Regions from separate parts of the Streptomyces sp. NBC_01485 genome, predicted to be linked through region 2. Evidence: riboswitches for the same ligand, from Rfam matches in the RefSeq annotation. Region 2 holds a riboswitch; the other holds the start of a gene.
What was found. Region 2 has a riboswitch for glycine ahead of gcvP (aminomethyl-transferring glycine dehydrogenase). Riboswitches for the same ligand answer to the same signal wherever they lie in the genome.
Positions count from the first base shown of each region.

Region 1 (3,398 bases), 5.2 Mb from region 2:
TGCTGTAGCGCAGCTGCTGGGGATTGCTCATGGCCTGAATTCTCCTGTACGCGGGGGAGTGCTGATGAATGGGGGTCTGCTGGAACCGTGCGTGAGCAGCGCGAACGTGCGCAGGGTCACGCACGGGGGACGCGACTTCGGTCCGTGACTCCGGACCGTGACTCCGGACCAGTGTCCACTTCTGGCCGTGACTCCGGGCCGTGACTCCGGCTCCAGTGTCTACTTCCGGGTCTACTTCCGGCGCTTGTAGAAGGGCAGTGCCACGACCTCGTACGGCTCGTGGGCGCCCCGGATGTCCACACCGACGCCCGGGGTTCCCGGCGCGGCGTGGGCCGCGTCGACGTACGCCATCGCGATCGGCTTGCCGAGGGTGGGGGAGGGGGCGCCGGAGGTGATCTCGCCGATCACCGCGCCGCCCGCGACGACCTCGTACCCCGCGCGCGGGACGCGACGGCCCTCGGCGACCAGGCCGACGAGGACGCGCGGGGGCTTCTCCTCGGCCCGGGAGGCCGCCGCGGTGAGCGCCTCGCGTCCCACGAAGTCGCCCTCCTTCTCGAACTTCACCACCCGGCCGAGCCCGGCGTCGAAGGGGGTGAGGGAGGTGCTCAGCTCGTGCCCGTACAGCGGCATGCCCGCCTCCAGGCGCAGCGTGTCCCGGCAGGACAGCCCGCACGCGACCAGACCGACGCCCTCGCCCGCCTCGGTCAGCGCCTGCCACAGCTCGACGGCGTGCTCCGGCTTCACGAACAGTTCGAAGCCGTCCTCGCCGGTGTAGCCGGTGCGCGCGATGAGCGCGGGGACACCGGCGACGCTTCCGGGCAGACCGGCGTAGTACTTCAGGCCGACGAGGTCGGCGTCGGTGAGCGAGGCCAGGATGCCCGGGGCCTCGGGTCCCTGGACGGCGATCAGGGCGTAGGCGTCACGGTCGTCGCGCACCTCGGCGTCGAAGCCGGCGGACCGCTCCACCAGGGCGTCCAGCACGACCTGCGCGTTGGAGGCGTTGGCGACGACCATGAACTCCGCGTCGGCGAGCCGGTACACGATCAGGTCGTCGAGGATGCCGCCGTCCCCGTCGCAGATCATGGTGTAGCGGGCGCGGCCCACTCCGACGGCCGCCAGGTTGCCGACGAGCGCGAAGTTCAGGAGGGCGGCCGCCTGCGGACCGGTCACCGTGATCTCGCCCATGTGCGAGAGGTCGAAGAGCCCGGCCCGCGTGCGGACGGCGTTGTGCTCGTCGCGCTCGGAGCCGTAGCGCAGGGGCATGTCCCAGCCGGCGAAGTCGGTCATGGTCGCGCCGAGCGCACGATGCAGGGCATCGAGGGCGGTGTGACGGAGTGGGGTGTTACTGCTCATCGGACGGTCGTCTCCCAAGGCATGACGGCGAGGTCGTTCCTCCCCATCTGTCATCGGAACCTGAGAGGTTCGTCATGACAGCCCGTGCGACGGGGTCGGTCATGACTTGCACCTTGGGTGGAGCCACCGGAGGGTGACCCGCTTTTCAGATGTGCCTCGCCCGCGCGGTAACGGGGACCTGAGAGATTCAAGGGAGGGACTTGCTCCTTCGGCGCCCCAGCGCAGCCAAGCGAAGCTGCTGATGCTGAGGACTCTCCCGCGCGGATTCGAACGGCCGGTATGCAGTTGGCGCGGCCATCATTGCACGGGCCGCCCCGATCGCGGCAGGCCAGATCCGTAACCGGCCCGCCCCCATCCGTAATCATCCCGCCCCACCCGTAACCGGCCTGCCCGCATCTGTAACCGGCCTGTGTCGGTACGCGCACGAAATCGCGAGGCGCGACGCATTACCTTCTCTTTACGCTCGGTGGGGATGAGGACTTACCTGACCCCAGGGGAGGACGATCACGGTGAACAGGACGACCACGGCGAGGACCACCGCATTCGCGACCGGCTCGGGACTGGCGCTGCCCGCGCAGCCCGGTGCCCCGATCCGGGAGGCGTGCGGCGCGCAGCCCGAGCCCGTCGTCCGCGACCTGCGGGAGCGGGCCGGCCGCAGCCCGCACGGCCTGCTCTTCGGCCCCCGTGATCTGGTCGTGGTCACCGGCCTGCCCGGCAGCGGCAAGTCCACGCTCATGAAGCGGGCCGTCAACGGCGTCCGCATCGACTCCCAGGACACCCGCGACCGCTGGGACGCCCGCGCGCCGCGCTTCCTGCCCTACGCCCTCTACCGCCCCCTCGTCCGCCTCGCCCACTACGCCGGACTGCACCGCGCCCTGCGCGGCGGCGAGGGCGTCGTCGTGCACGACTGCGGTACGCAGACCTGGGTGCGCGACTGGCTGGCCCGCGAGGCCCGCCGCCGCGGCGGCACCCTCCACCTGCTCCTGCTCGACGTCGGCGCCGACACCGCCCTGGAGGGCCAGCGCGAGCGCGGCCGGGGCGTCTCCCGGTACGCGTTCCTGCGCCACCGCCACGCCGCCTCCCGGCTGCTGCGCTCGGTGGAGAAGGGCCGGCTGCCCGAGGGCTGCGGCTCGGCGGTCCTGCTCGACCGCGCCGCGGCCGACACACTGCGCCGGATCGGTTTCACGGGCTGAGGGCCCGCAGGCTCGGGGACTGTCCCCGGCACCCGCTAGCCTTCAGCCACAGCAGAGTGAAGTGAGCAGTTCTTAGCAGGCGGTAGGCAGATGGACTTCCCCCCGGCGGACTTCCCGGCGGACTTCTCCGCGGACTTCCCGGCGCAGGCGCACCCCCATTCGCACGGCGGATGGCCCGGCAACGAGCTGGAGGAGGTGCTCTCCGTCTCCCTCGGCGTGCCCGGAGCCGGCGGCCGGATCGTCGAGGTGCTCGGCCGCAGCTTCGTCTGGGTGCCGCTCCCGGGCGGCGGCGGCCCGCACAGCGGCCCCCTCGACCTGCCCACGCTGGAGCTCGACGGCCAGGTCTACGTGCCGGTCTTCAGCTCCGAGGAGCAGTTCCGCCAGGTCGCCGGCTCGCACATGTCGTTCACGATCGCACCGGCCGTGGAGTTCGCCCGTGGGCTGCCCCCGCAGGTGGGGATCCTGGTGAACCCCGAGGGCACGGTCGGCATCCCGCTGCCGCCGCCCGCCGTGGCCGAGCTGTGCCGGGCTGGCCGCACCCTGCTGGACGGCCCCTCGAGCGGCGGCCGGGTCCGCCTCTACGAGCCCGACTGGCAGGACGACCCGGTGGACTTCCTGGCCGCGGCCTCGGCCGAGTTCGAGGCCACGGGCGTGGTCCGCACGGCCCGCCGCTGCCTCGCCGCGATCGAGACGGCGGACCCGGTGATGTTCGTCGGCGTCGAACTCTCCCACCAGTGGGAGGGCGACCTGCGCGCGATCCCCCTGGAGGCCCTGGGCAGGGCCCTGAACCGGACCCCACCCCCCTGGCCGGTCAACCTGCTCCTCCTGGACGTCACCCAGGACCCGGTGGGC
Region 1 covers NZ_CP109435.1:6,649,087-6,652,484, forward strand. The annotation lists gene gcvH (glycine cleavage system protein GcvH) at 1-31, opposite strand, end outside; gene gcvT (glycine cleavage system aminomethyltransferase GcvT) at 232-1,353, opposite strand; glycine riboswitch at 1,391-1,508, opposite strand; glycine riboswitch at 1,509-1,622, opposite strand; gene OG352_RS30205 (AAA family ATPase) at 1,863-2,546, shown strand; gene OG352_RS30210 (enhanced serine sensitivity protein SseB) at 2,637-3,398, shown strand, end outside.
Region 1: linked by a shared signal. The riboswitch ahead of gcvT (glycine cleavage system aminomethyltransferase GcvT) and the one ahead of gcvP (aminomethyl-transferring glycine dehydrogenase) in region 2 are both predicted to bind glycine.

Region 2 (3,398 bases):
GGCGCATGGGCACGCCCTGTATGCCATGGCGCTGGCGCGCGACGACCGGCCCGTGGTGGCCGCGCGGGAGACCAAGTCGGTGTCCGTCGAGGACACGTACGACGTGGACATCCACGACCGGGTCCGGGTCGAGCTGGAGGTGCAGCGGCTGGCGGACCGGTGTGTGCGGAGGCTGCGGGGGGCGGGTCTGTCGGGGCGGACCATCGTGCTGAAGGTGCGGCGGTACGACTTCTCCACGCTCACCCGGTCCGAGACCCTGCGCGGGCCCACGGACGATCAGGCGGTGATCCGGGAAGCGGCGGCCCGGTTGCTGGACTCCGTGGACACGACAGGTGGGGTGCGGCTGCTCGGGGTGGGTGTCAGCGGCCTGGCGGACTTCACACAGGAGGACCTGTTCGCGCAGGCGGCGGAGGCTGTGGAGGCGGCGGCGGTGGAGCGGGAGGACGGGCCCGGTGAGGAACTCGCGGACGAGTCTGTCGGCGAGGCGGCGGTGCCGGTGGAGCACGAGTGGCGACCGGGACACGACGTGCGGCATGCCGTGCTCGGCCACGGGTGGGTGCAGGGCAGCGGGTTGGGCCGGGTCACCGTGCGGTTCGAGACGCCAGAGTCGGGGCCGGGACGGGTGCGGACGTTCCGGACCGAGGATCCGGAACTGGAACCGGCGGATCCGCTGCCGCTGGTTCGGCGAAGACCTGAGGAGGGCGGCGAGGCGGCGGTCGGGACGGTCGGGGCGCAGGACGTGGATTCAGGGTCGTCGGCGGCAGGGTCCGGGAACTCTCGGTGAGTCGGATCAGTTACACAGAGTGAAGCGGCTCGAAGTGTGGGGTGAGTCGGAGTGGTGGCGGTGTTCCGTGAGGGCGCCTGTGAGGGATGGGGAGCTGTATGAAACTGCACGGAGGCCGGTTCGCGGATCCGGCCGGGGTGTCGCCGGAGCGTGAGGCCGAGATGCGGCAGGTGGTGGATCGGGTCACTCGGTGGTCCGCGAATCGGAGCGACGTGGTCGGGCTGCTCCTCGTCGGGTCCTGTGCGCGTGGGGTCGCGCGTCCCGACTCGGACGTCGATCTCGTGCTGTTGTCGACGGCCCCTGCCCGCTACGGCGACGACGACGCCTGGACGCGCGAGTTGCCCATGGGGGAGCTGGTCCGCGTCCAGGAGTGGGGGGCCATCACCGAACGGCGGTATGTCACCGCCTCCGGTCTGGAGGTCGAGGTGGGCGTCGGTTCTACCGACTGGGCGCGGACCGGTCCGGTCGACGCGGGCACACGGAGAGTCGTCATGGACGGCGCCCGGCCGCTGTACGACCCTGCCGGGATTCTCGGGGCGCTGATACGGGCCTGTGGCTGAGCTGGATCAGAGGGCCTCAGCTCTCGTCCGTGCCCGCCAGTCGGCCGAAGTCGTGGTCGGGGAGCGGAGGCGGGGCGGCCACGTCGAGGCTGTAGTGGTGGTAGAGCTGGAGTTCCTGCTCCGGGGAGAGGTGGCGGCCCACACCGAAGTCCGGGGCGTCCTTGATCAGGGCCCGGTCGAAGGGGATGTGCAGGGTGCCCTCGACCAGCTCGCTGGGCTCCAGGGGGACGAAGGCGTCGCGGGAGAACAGGCCGGTGCGTATGGCCGCCCACTCCGGCACGCCGGTGGCGTCGTCGAGGTAGACCTCGTCGACGGTGCCGATCTTCGTGCCGTTGCGGTCGAACGCCTTGCGGCCGATCAGGTTGCGCGGATCGATGTCGGTCTGCACGGGCCCTCCACTTGGTCGCAACTCATCCGTAAGCACTACAAAAGAGCACATTGGGACGGGCGGCCACTCGAGAGAGTGACGTTGACCTCGCTGGTACTCTGACAACGGCTGCTGACCCCGTGCGGGAGAGTCCTCCGGACATCACCGGAGGCGCCGAAGGAGCAAATCCTCCCCGGAATCTCTCAGGCCCACGTACCGCACGGACGAGGTCACTCTGGAAAGCAGAGCGGGTTGCCGACGGCGTCGACGGCTCCCGCTCTCACCGACGGTGAAAGCCGGCTGCCCTCGGGCGGCCGGTGAAGCTCTCAGGTTGAGATGACAGAGGGGGAGGCCGTCCGGGTACCCGCGCCGTGGTGACCCTCGAAGGTCGTGTCAGACCAGGAGGCCTCCGTAATGACAGCCCATCGCATTCCACTCTCCGAGCTCGAACAGGGAATCCCCTTCGAGCAGCGCCACATCGGGCCCGACCACGAGGCGCGGGCCAAGATGCTCGCGCAGGTCGGCTACGGCTCCCTCGACGAGCTCACCGCCGCCGCCGTCCCGGATGTGATCAAGAACGCCGACGCGCTGGACCTGCCCGGCGCGCGCACCGAGGCCGAGGTGCTGGCCGAGCTGCGCTCGCTGGCCGATCGCAACCAGGTGCTCGACTCGATGATCGGGCTCGGGTACTACGGGACGTTCACGCCGCCCGTCATCCTGCGCAACGTCATGGAGAACCCGGCCTGGTACACGGCCTACACGCCGTACCAGCCGGAGATCTCGCAGGGCCGGCTCGAGGCGCTGCTGAACTTCCAGACCATGGTCGCCGACCTGACCGGGCTGCCGACCTCGGGCGCTTCGCTGCTCGACGAGGGCACGGCCGCCGCCGAGGCGATGGCGCTGTCCCGGCGGATGGGGAAGAACAAGAAGGGCCTCTTCCTCGTCGACGCGGACGCGCTGCCGCAGACCATCGCCGTGATCGAGACCCGCGCCGAGCCGACCGGCTTGGAGGTCGTCGTCGCCGACCTGAGCGGCGGGATTCCGGCGGAGCTCGCCGAGCGCGAGATCAACGGCGTGCTCGTGCAGTACCCCGGCGCCTCCGGTGCCGTACGCGACCTCAAGCCGCTGATCGACCAGGCGCACGGGCTCGGCGCGCTCGTCACGGTCGCCGCGGACCTGCTCGCGCTGACGCTGCTGAAGTCGCCCGGTGAGCTGGGGGCGGACATCGCGGTCGGGACGACGCAGCGATTCGGGGTGCCGATGGGCTTCGGCGGGCCGCACGCCGGCTACATGGCCGTGCACGAGAAGTTCGCGCGCAGCCTGCCCGGGCGGCTCGTGGGGGTGTCCGTCGACGCTGACGGGCAAAGGGCCTACCGGCTCGCACTGCAGACGCGTGAGCAGCACATCCGGCGCGAGAAGGCCACCAGCAACATCTGCACGGCGCAGGTGCTGCTGGCGGTGATGGCGGGGATGTACGCCGTCTATCACGGGCCGGACGGGCTGCGGGCGATCGCCCTGCGCACGCACCGGTACGCGGCGATCCTCGCCGCCGGGCTCGCGGCCGGCGGCGTCGAGGTCGTGCACGGGTCGTACTTCGACACGCTGACCGTGCGGGTAACGGCGAAGGCCGCCGAGGTCGTCGCCGCGGCGCGGGAGGAGCACGGGGTCAACCTGTACCTCGTCGACG
Region 2 covers NZ_CP109435.1:1,428,886-1,432,283, reverse strand. The annotation lists gene OG352_RS06715 (DNA polymerase IV) at 1-784, shown strand, start outside; gene OG352_RS06710 (nucleotidyltransferase domain-containing protein) at 883-1,344, shown strand; gene OG352_RS06705 (PRC-barrel domain-containing protein) at 1,361-1,732, opposite strand; glycine riboswitch at 1,845-1,940, shown strand; gene gcvP (aminomethyl-transferring glycine dehydrogenase) at 2,126-3,398, shown strand, end outside.